DNA from 2 places in the Sphingobacterium sp. R2 genome. Region 2 is predicted to be linked to the other one. Evidence: riboswitches for the same ligand, from Rfam matches in the RefSeq annotation. Region 2 holds a riboswitch; the other holds the start of a gene.

Region 1 (5,616 bases), 2.0 Mb from region 2:
ATAAGATGGACTTTAAAAATATAACAATTGCAGGAAGCGGTGTTTTAGGTTATCAGATCGCTTTCCAAACTGCTTTTCATGGCTATGATGTTACCGTATATGACATCAACGATGAGGTACTTGAAAAAGCAAAAGCTAAATTTGATCTTATGGCGCAGGCATTTGAGAAAGATCTTCATGCCAGTCAGGAACAACTGGCTTCAACCTTCGACAGACTCAGTTACGATTCAAACCTTGCTTCGGCAGTAGCAAACGCAGATTTTCTGATCGAAGCTGTTCCCGAAAACCCTGCCATTAAAATTGGTTTCTATCAGGAGTTAGCGAAAGTCGCTCCAGAGAAAACCATTTTTGCGACAAACTCCTCCACCCTACTACCAAGTCAGTTTGCCCAAGAAACTGGCCGTCCAGAGAAGTTCCTGGCGCTACATTTTGCCAATGAAATCTGGAAGCACAATACAGCAGAAATTATGGGCCATCCGGGTACAGACAAAACGGTATTTGAGCAGGTTGTAAACTTTGCAAAATCCATTGGCATGGTTGCCCTACCGCTGCATAAGGAGCAGCCTGGCTATATTGTAAACTCCTTACTTGTCCCATTACTTTCGGCAGCAACGGATCTTTTGGTCAACGAAGTAGCCGATGCCCAAACGATCGACAAGACTTGGATGGTTGCCACGGGAGCGCCAACAGGCCCCTTTGGCATACTCGATATCGTTGGCATCACAACAGCCTATAATATTAACAAAATGAGTGCCGAGGCAACCAATGATCCCATAAAGATAAAAACTGTAGCCTATCTCAAAGAACATTTTATAGACAAGAACAAATTAGGCGTCGCTACCGGGGAAGGGTTTTATACCTATCCCAATCCAGCCTATCAATCGCCAGACTTTTTGAAGTAATCGACTGGCTTTCGAAAGAACGCGACTTCAATAAACAGCTCGTGCATGATATTGCAAGATAACGGATAAATAAGACTTGTTATACAGTATACAGAAATGCCTTTCAAATGCTGATTTGAAAGGCATTTCTCCAACATCTGCTTAGCGTATTATCCATATAAGGAATCTTCAATTGCATTCCACAGTTGAATTCTTTTTTGCAGCGCAACTTTACTAATTTCCTTCATTTCCGTCCATTTAACCTCATCGTCCTTCGCAAGATCTGTAATCATCTGCATCGCCAATGGACCGTGTTCGTCACCATCTAAATCAATATGCCGCTGAAAATAATAAATAAAACTGTCTAAATTGGCTGTGGGGAAATTCGCTTTAATTTCTTCTAAAATAGACGTAAACATTCCGGGGATGAGGTCTTCACGTCCAAAGGTAAACACCGCCGCAATTTTATGCACCTCGCCCTCGGCAATCACTTCAAATGTAAAATTCAGAAAATCTTTGATTCGCTTATCCAATGTTGTCATTGCTATAACATCGAATATATTATCCGATTTTTTGGCATTGGCAATAAATTTATTGATCAAATGGAGATCGGCCCCCATAGCAGACATGGCGTCGAGATACATCTCAAAATGGCTTAATCGACGTCCATCGATATATTCATCCGACTCTTCTGCCAATACAATTTCATTAATCAAATAGCGCGTTGAAGGATGTTCACTGGCGAACCATGGAAGTGTGGTACAGGTTAATTTGATCTGTAAAGCTTTTAATAAAGACATAAAATCCCATACAGCATACACATGCCCTTCGGTAAAAGAACGTAAATTTTTGATCGTTTTGACTTTACGGTATAAAGGGTGTTGCAATAATACTTCGCGTTCAGCAGCAATGTATTCGTTAATTTCCGCAATTCTATTCATGGCGCAAAAGTATTGTGTTATCTCTGCTTTTTAAAGTATTTTCGATGAGATTACAGTAACATGATAAATTTCCCATCCAGCTAACCGCTTTATAACCAAATCACAGCCAACACCCCGCCTCGCTTTGACCTCCCTATTTCTGTAGCTAACGCCCATTTAACCTTAAAAACAAAAAAAAATTTCATTATAAAAAATAATCTACTATATTTGTAGAGTATTCAGAATTGCATGATGCAATACCAACCGAGTGGAGGCACCGCGGTGGTAAATTAATACGGGTTTCGACCAAAATAAACGTCGCAGAACGATTATTTTCCCAATAAGATCTGGATACAGTTTATGGTTTAATCCTTTAAATTTTTAAATTGTATGGCTACTACAACAAATCTTTACCAACATTTACTGGAAAAATTCAGTTATTACTCCACAGATGAACTGATCCAGCTCAACAACGACACCATTTTAGGACAAGGCTGGGGATCATCGAAAGCTACCTTCAGGACAGCTTTGATCAGTACGTTTTCAAAAAGGGGACTTGATCTTTCTAATATTATTTCCAAGGAAGACGGTTTCACCTCGGTGAAGCAGGTACCTGTACGCTTGGAACAGAATGTCCTGATTCCTTTACAGTAATGCCCTATAAACAAAAAAAGAGTAGGCCTAGCCTACTCTTTCGTCAATGAGTGATGATATCTTAATGTATGATTGAGCGAATGGGCTGTTTGCCGAGCGTCGTCTTTGTAGGACGAGAGATCGTCGCAATTTTGAATTTCTGCCACATCCACTTTCGTTCTTACTTTGCTGATGACCTGATTTAATTCCGATTTCCAGTTGCCCGGATCGCCAAAATCGTCCATCCAATTTTTATTGATAAACTTTTTGTAGTTCAAAAGCAAAATATACAATTCCTCACCACTACCGGCGCGATTGATTGACGTGCGCCAGTTCTCTAATTTTTCTTTAAAACTCATAACCAGCAATATACAAAAGAAATACGACTTGACCAAATATTCCGAGTTTTACCGTACGTATTGACAAAGATTTGACAGGATAATCGCTTTTTCGTCGGGGTCGACAATTTCATAAAAACTGTTATCTTTATCACCGCAGCCTGAGCGCTTAAACGGTTGCAATTTAGTTGAATACATGAGTATGCGATATTTTGATTTTGAAAACAGTAAATACGGCTTTCCCTTAGCGATGGATGCCCATCGGTTTGAGGACAATACCGACCTGATTTTTGAAGCCGAACCACACACCATCAACTTTTTTGAGATCATGTTTTTTGAACAGGGAAGCGGGGTGGCATATACCAATGAAAAACGTATTGATCTATGCCCAGGAACCATTTTATTCGCTTTTCCCAATCAGATCAAGCAATATGAATTTGATAAAAATAGCGTCAAAGGATTCCATTTAATCTTCAAACCTGAGTTTTTGGAATCGTTCTTTCAGGATAAGACACTTGTATATAAACTACCCTATTTTTACAACTATTCATTTTCGCCCTATATTGTCGCAGCAACTCATGATTTCGAGGTATTTAAAATCCTGCTTTCCGAAATTGTTTTTGAGATCGGAACATTTCGATCCGACAGTCCCAATATGATTCGCGCATTCCTTGCCAGTATTTTACTGCGGCTGGATCGGCTATTTCGCGCATTTCACCATATAGCCAATGAAGGCTCGAACAATAATTTGCTGACGCGATTTAAAATGCTCATGGAAGAGCATGTCAACTCCAACCTGAACTGCAATCAATACGCGGACTTACTGAAAATACATCGCAATGAGCTGAATCGTCAAATTAAAGCTTATACGGGCCACAGTCCAATCCACCTAATCCAACGCCGAAAAGTTCAAGAAATCAAACAGCGGCTTCTCCTGGACGAGCAGTCTATCGCCCAAATTGCCGTTGAACTTCATTTCAGCGATCCTAATAATCTTTCCAGATTTTTTAAAAAACTAACGGGCATATCTCCTTACGCCTATAAGCAGAAAATGCAAAATGATAGTTTTTCATAAACTTGTGATAGCTATCCATTGACAAAGCGGGGCTATCTTTGCATAGATCGTCGTTGCATTCATCAGATGACGGTCACCGTTTTAAGATTCATCAGCTGGATACGTTTATGTTATCGAGCATCACACTTGAAAAAATATGCTAAAAGCACTACTATTCTGTTGTTCACTTTATGGGCTACTTACTAACCCCGCATACCGTATTACTGGCCGTTTAGTTGACCACCAGTACAATCCGGTTGGTTATTTCATAATTGAAACCTTTGTATCCAATACGGAAAGGGAGCCCTTGGCCTTATTAGGTCGGGATACCGTTAGGAATAGCAATGGCGAATTTAAGATCAAGGTGTTAAAAAAGGGGAGCTATCTTCTAAGGATAGCCGTTCCGGATTACACCGATTATTCTCTTTTTACCACCATACAGGATTCAACCTACTCCTTTCCTGAAATACATTTGCAGCAAACAAAATAAGTGTTACCTATTCAACCTTGTATCCCATAGACCGCATTTTTGCGATCGCATTTGCCTTCTCTAGGGTGATTGGTCGTATTCGCTTAAGGTATCCTAGGGGCTTACTAGCCCCCTTGTTTGCCTATTCTTTGCCGACTGGTTGCTATTTAGTTACCATTTTAGCAGAGAAACAGCTAAAAAACACCAATCAAACAGCAGAGAAACGGCAAAGAAACAGCAGAGAAACAGCAGAGAAACGGCAAAGAAACAGCAGAGAAACGGCAAAGAAACAGCAAGGAATAAGCAGAGAAAGAGCAAACCAATGCCAAGCCAATCTCCTAGCAGGAGCGAAGAAGTACCAAAGAATAGGCAAAGAAATACCAAAGAACGCAGGAAAAAACACTGCGTATTATCTGCAAAAAATCAATCGACAACTAAACTTTTACCTTATATTGCGGTCTCATTAACACGTACACAAACAAGAATTCTTCTATTTTAGTCCAAACGCGATATGATACTAGCTATTTCCTTCAAAACCATGCTCGCCCTTCTTCTGCTTGGCTCTGCCAGCGATGTCTATGTTGATAATAGCAAATACGAAAATAGCAGTGCCTATATCCATCAAGACCAGTTGGGAGACGGCTATGCCAAAATTGGCGGTCGTATTTACTATCGTGGTAAAGAAATTGTCAATGCCAATGCCGGTTCTTTTCAGTTTTTAGGTGATGGTTATGCAAAAGACACCTGGAAAGTCTATTTTCGGGGGTCAATTCTAACTGATGCCAGCCCATCTACTTTCCAATTTCTTTGCGACGGTTATGCTAGTGATGCTTGGAGAGTTTATTTTTATGGCAAGCCATTGTTGGACGCAACAACTTCCACCTTTAAGACACTGGGAAATGGTTACAGCAAAGATACGTGGAAAGTCTACTATTTAGGCAAGGAAATTAATGGGGCAAACGCTTCGAGCTTTGAAAATCTCGGTCGGGGGTATGCGAAAGATCATTGGAACAGCTATTATAGGGGCGAAAAGAACGAGAGATTTGCTGGTCCTACCACACAGCCTCTTGGTGGTCAATATTCCAAGGACAATTGGTCTGTTTTTTATAAAAATCAGAAAGTGGAAGGGGCTTCTGCTTCAACGTTTGAATACCTTGATGATGGCTATGCCAAAGACGCCTGGAATCTTTTTTACCGTGGAATTAAAGTCGAGGGCGGCAGCCCCAACTCTTTCAAATCAATCGGAAATGGCTATGCCGTAGACCCCTGGGCAGTCTATTATCAGGGAATAAAAGTTAACGGCGCTTCGGCATCCACCTTT
Region 2 (5,616 bases):
GATTGAGGAGCGGATTAGAGGAAAGCAGGAAATTAGTAAAGGTAGTGGGAAGATTAGGAAGAAAGAAAGTAATCCTGATCATAAGTAGGCCCTTGATCTGGCTACAATTTTTAGATTAATATGCGAAAAAAAAAGCCCTAGGTGAGATTTCACCTAGGGCTTAATCAATAGCGTTTAGGAATTATTCTGCTCTTAAGATTTTGGCAGCTTCCACCATAGATTCTAAAGCTGCTTTGGTTTCTGGCCAAGCACGGGTCTTCAATCCGCAGTCAGGATTAACCCAAAGTTGTTCTGCCGGAACTACTGCTTTTGCTTTACGCAATAGATCTACCATCTCGTCTTTGCTGGGCACACGTGGAGAGTGAATATCATAAACACCCGGACCAATATCATTTGGATATTTAAAGTCGCCAGCGAAAGCATTCAATAATTTCATTTGAGAACGTGAAGTCTCGATCGTGATAACATCAGCATCCATTGCAGCGATATCTTCGATTACATTATTGAATTCTGAATAACACATGTGTGTGTGAATTTGTGTATCGTTTTCTACATTTGAAGAAGAAACACGGAAAGCACGTACTGCCCAGTTTAAGTAATCTTTCTGATCAGCCTTACGTAAAGGTAATCCTTCACGGATAGCTGGTTCATCAATTTGAATAATTTTGATACCTGCTTTTTCCAAAGCTTGTACTTCATCCAGGATAGCCAAAGCAATTTGGTAAGTTGTTGTTGAACGCGGTTGATCGTTACGTACGAAAGACCATTGTAAGATGGTAACCGGACCAGTCAACATACCTTTCACCGGACGGTTTGTCAACGATTGTGCGTAAGATGACCAACGTACAGTCATGTCCTTTGGACGGTAAACGTCACCATAGATAATCGGAGGTTTAACACAACGAGAACCGTAAGACTGAACCCAACCGTTTTGTGTGAAAGCGTAGCCAGCTAGTTGTTCACCGAAGTATTCAACCATGTCATTACGCTCAAATTCGCCGTGTACTAATACGTCGATATCCAATTGCTCTTGAAGACGGATGGTGTTTTCCGTTTCTTCTGCGATTGCTTTATCGTATTCCTCTTGAGTAATAGCACCTTTTTTCAAATCTGCTCTCCATTTACGAACATCTTTTGTTTGTGGAAAAGAACCTATCGTTGTGGTAGGGAATGCCGGCAAGTTAAATTTCGCTTGTTGCGCTGCTTTACGGTCTGCAAATGATGAAGTACGTTTTGCATCGTCATCAGTGATATTGCTTGTACGTGTCTTAACTTCAGGTTTGTGAATTAATGGAGAAGTGCGGCGGCTCTCAGCAGCAGCTTTGTTCGCTTCAAAACGTTTCGCTGTTTCCGCATCAACTTCGCCTTCTGCCAGTACAGCTAAGTCTTTCACTTCAGCTAATTTTTGTTTGGCAAAAGCTAACCAATTCTTTACTTCAGCAGGTAATGATTGTTCATTATGCTCATTATCTAGGTCAAAAGGAACATGCAACAATGATGAAGAAGGAGCCACCCAAACGCGGTCTTTTCCTAATGCATCAACAGCCTGTTTGATTTTAACCAATGATTTTTCGTAATCATTTTTCCAGATGTTACGACCTTCAACAATACCTAAAGATAATGTTAATGAAGCTGGAACTTTAGCTAGTACCGTATCCAATTGGTTTTCACCACGTACCAGATCCAAATGTAAAGCATGGACAGGTAAGTTAACTGCGATATCTTCGTTGTCTTTTAAAGCTTCGAAGTAAGTCGTTGCGATTAATTTGATATTTTTTGCTGCTGCAGCTAATTTTTCGAAAGTAGGTTGATATAAAGCTTTTACTTTAGCATCTAAATCCAAAGCTAAGAAAGGCTCGTCAATCTGGACATATTGTGCACCAGCATCAGCTAGTTTAGCCAATATTTCCTCGTATACAGGAACAAGTTTATCCAATAAATCGATACGGTCGAAGCCAGTTTCTTTTTCTTTACCGATCAATAGGTAAGTGATCGGACCGAGTAAAACTGGTTTAGTATCAATGCCCAAGGATTTTGCTTCGTTGTATTCGTTTAAGAATTTTTCAGAAGTCAATTTAAATTCTTGATCTTTTGTAAATTCTGGTACCATGTAATGGTAGTTGGTATCTAACCACTTGGTCATTTCCATTGCAGTCACGTCGATTCCTTCCTGTTGGAAACCACGAGCCATAGCGAAATATAGATCTAAACTGTAATTGTTGTCTACTTTATTCAATAAAGAATGGTAACGGGCAGGAATTGCACCAACCGTAAGGGTTAAATCCAATACTTGATCGTAAAAGGAGAAATCATTGGAAGGGATCAAATCTATTCCAGCATCTTTTTGTGTTTTCCAATTGCCTTCACGTATTTTTTTTGCGGTATCCAATAATTCCTCAACAGAAGATTTTTTAGCCCAATAGGCCTCATTGGCTTTTTTCAATTCGCGGAACGCGCCCACACGAGGGTAACCTAAATTGTTAGTCAATAACATAATGAATGTTTTTAATATTTTTTTTCAACTATATTTCTTGCTAGAGAGAGAAGGACACACTAGAATTTGGTGACTTCGGCTTATCATTCCCATATACAATGGGTAGAATTTAGCACCTTGTCAAGGGACAGGTTGCTAAGGCTTCATCGGGTCTATTCCCTCTGCCTTTCTCTATAAGCGATGCTAAGGTAACGTAATTATTTTAAAAATGCAAATTTTTTAGAAAAGTGTATTTATTTTTTATATTCTACTAAGAATAAAATTGTTTTTTTCTCTTCTTTTCATCGAATTATTACTTTATTTCATAATTCTATACACTATAGACAAAAAAAATGGGAATGATCCTATTACTCCTTCCCTCTGTTTTTAGCTTACCAAAAGTTTGTAACCTTTTCCATGTACATTTACAATCTCCACTTTACTATCCTCTTTCAAATATTTTCGAAGTTTACTGAGAAAGACATCCATACTTCTACCCGTAAAATAGTTGTCATCATGCCATATTTTTAATAAAGCCTCCTCTCTTGTCAATACATCATTTTTCTTTAGGCAGAGCAGGCGTAATAGTTCAGCCTCTTTAGTCGATAGTTTTTGCATCTGCCCTTTATAGGAAATCTGCTGGCTTGTATAATCAAAGAAATAATCGCCAATTTCAAATTTGTCTGCAACGATCTCTTCCTCTTTATCACGAACACTGCGTTTAAGCAGAGCATTGATGCGAAGTAACAATTCCTCAACGCGAAACGGCTTGGTGATATAATCATCTCCTCCAAGTTCAAAAGCTTCAGTTTTATCTTCCATCATACCTTTTGCTGTGGCAAAGATTATAGGAACAGTATTGTTCGTTTTTCTGATTTCACGCCCAACCGAGAAGCCGTCTTTTTTAGGCATCATCACATCGAAGATGCAGAGGTCGTAGTTATTTTTCTTGAATTGGGATATTGCTTCATCACCATCTGTACATAGTGTGACGTCAAATTTTCCCTTTAATTCGAGATAGTCTTTTAAAAGATCCCCTAAATTAGGATCGTCTTCTGCTAATAATATCTTTTGCATAATGAATACTTTAAATTTTAACGAATTCCCTTGATGCTGATAAATCAGCTTCCTCTACCTTTAAAATTCTTTTACAGAGGAAATATACAAAAAAGGAACCTTTTATTTTTTTGTAGGCAATATTACCTCAAAGGTCGTGCCCTTATCTTTTTCGCTTTTAACCGTAATTTTTCCATTCAGTCTCCTCAGAATATCTTGTACATAACTTAGACCGAGACCAAATCCTTTTACATTGTGGACATTCCCCGTAGGTATGCGGTAAAACTGGTCAAAAATCTTTTGAAGGTGATCTCGGCTCATACCGATACCATTGTCAGCTATAGTGACCACAATACTATCACCGACGTTTTTTGATTGTATATTCACATGTAGATCACCTTTGTTGTATTTAATTGCATTATCCAATAGGTTATAAAATACGTTTGAGAAATGCAGTTCGTCGCCAACGACGATATCTTTAGTGGCTGCCAGATCAATAGTAAATTTTCCGCCAATATTCTGCATTCTGAGCTGCATACTGTCTGTAACCGCAGAAACAAGATCGTTAATATGAACATCTACCTGATCTAATTTTAAGGTTTCTTTTTCTAGTCGAGCTAAATCAAGTACACGTTCAATGTGATTTCCTAATCTAACATTCTCGTCGTAAATGATATTGGCCAATTTTTGAACGCGTTTATGGTCGGCATTGATATCGGGGTCCTTAAGCGATTCACTAGCAATCATGATAGTCGCAACTGGCGTCTTAAACTCATGTGTCATGTTGTTGATAAAATCTGTTTTCATCTCCGAAACTTTCTTTTGTCTAAAGATGATAATCAACGTGTATGCAAAACACCCTACTAATAAAAAAAGTAGTGCAAGCATAGGCAAAAGGAGATAACCCATGTTATCTGCAATAATCGCCTTTTTGTCTGGAAAATAAATCGTTAATTTTCCCGGCGCAGCACCAATGTCGCCTTTAAAGAGAGCAGTGGAGTACCGTGTTGTATTTGAAGGATTCTTTAATGCCGCTTCGTTAAGGATATTATTAAGTAAAATATTGTTTGTGCTCCATATTTCGATATTAAATGGCGCTCTGATGTCGCGTTGAGCCAATTCCTCCTTGATAAGCTCTTGAACGATGATAATATTTAACCTATCTTTCAATGGGCGTTTAGCCAATTCCATTCCAATAGCGACATCTTCGATATAGTCAGCCTTTTTGCCCCCCAACATGGCAACAGAATCGTAAACGTTAAACCCCGACCAGGAGTTCTTTTTATTAAGCACATCCAGTCTTTTTTCTAAATCAGCGATCGTTTTTGTAAGTTTTGCATCCTCTCTTGGGGGTAAGGTGGCTACCCTGAATTTGGTTTGCTGATCAACCAGGCCATCCAGTAAGGGAATAACAAAGCGCGTACTATCATCTTTTCCGCTCACCTGATCATCTACCTTTGATGCGTTGAGCATGATAAAGGCTTGTACGAGATTGTCATCGGTAAGCTCATTTGAAACAGAAAATTTGATGTATTTCTGGTACTCTGGTCTTTTAATATATGTCTCGTAAAATGAATTTTTTATTTCAATAACATTAGGATATAACGCACGTAATTGATCTTCTTGCTCTTTGAAGTTGGAGAAAATAGTATGCTGCTTGTTCTTTAGCTCTTCAATTCTATATTGTATTTCGAGTTGCTCGGCCAAAAGGCGTTGTTTTGCCTGTTCTTGTTTGGATTTTTCAAGATTTCGTTCTTGTTGAACTTTAGCGAAGTCAACAACTTCTCGCCGCTCTAACTTTCCTGCAACAGCTGTTATCGCAGCATTGACAGATTCATCAAACAATTGAGATTTTTGACGATAAGAATCTCTTAAAAAATAGAATTGCATAGCCAAAACGCCGATAAGGGCCAATGACATCAGTCCAATGATCAATACAATGCTATTTTTCTTCATTTGAATAGACGGTTAAATAAATATAAGTTTTACTGTATCACAAAGTTTAGAGCACTCAATTCGTTATTTACTATTTGTGCCTGCATGCCTTCTACCATTCTAAGGGCCATAGAGATGCTATAGCTCATTTT

Evidence for each region. A riboswitch is a leader RNA that binds a small molecule or an ion and turns the genes downstream of it on or off. The one in region 2 is predicted to bind S-adenosylmethionine.
Region 1: it holds a riboswitch for S-adenosylmethionine, as region 2 does, so the genes downstream of both, VXM68_RS21820 (5-oxoprolinase) here and metE (5-methyltetrahydropteroyltriglutamate--homocysteine S-methyltransferase) in region 2, are expected to answer to the same signal.

The regions. Positions count from the first base shown of each region.
Region 1 covers NZ_CP142884.1:5,217,076-5,222,691, forward strand. Annotated here, with positions in the region: gene VXM68_RS21810 (3-hydroxyacyl-CoA dehydrogenase) at 6-902, shown strand; gene VXM68_RS21815 (DUF3050 domain-containing protein) at 1,052-1,822, opposite strand; SAM-I-IV-variant riboswitch at 2,032-2,125, shown strand; gene VXM68_RS21820 (5-oxoprolinase) at 2,192-2,455, shown strand; gene VXM68_RS21825 (hypothetical protein) at 2,488-2,793, opposite strand; gene VXM68_RS21830 (AraC family transcriptional regulator) at 2,969-3,847, shown strand; gene VXM68_RS21835 (hypothetical protein) at 3,984-4,316, shown strand; gene VXM68_RS21840 (hypothetical protein) at 4,334-4,762, shown strand; gene VXM68_RS21845 (DKNYY domain-containing protein) at 4,807-5,616, shown strand, end outside.
Region 2 covers NZ_CP142884.1:1,827,169-1,832,784, forward strand. Annotated here, with positions in the region: gene VXM68_RS07560 (hypothetical protein) at 1-88, shown strand, start outside; gene metE (5-methyltetrahydropteroyltriglutamate--homocysteine S-methyltransferase) at 182-2,494, opposite strand; SAM riboswitch class I at 2,572-2,674, opposite strand; gene VXM68_RS07570 (response regulator transcription factor) at 2,861-3,550, opposite strand; gene VXM68_RS07575 (sensor histidine kinase KdpD) at 3,653-5,485, opposite strand.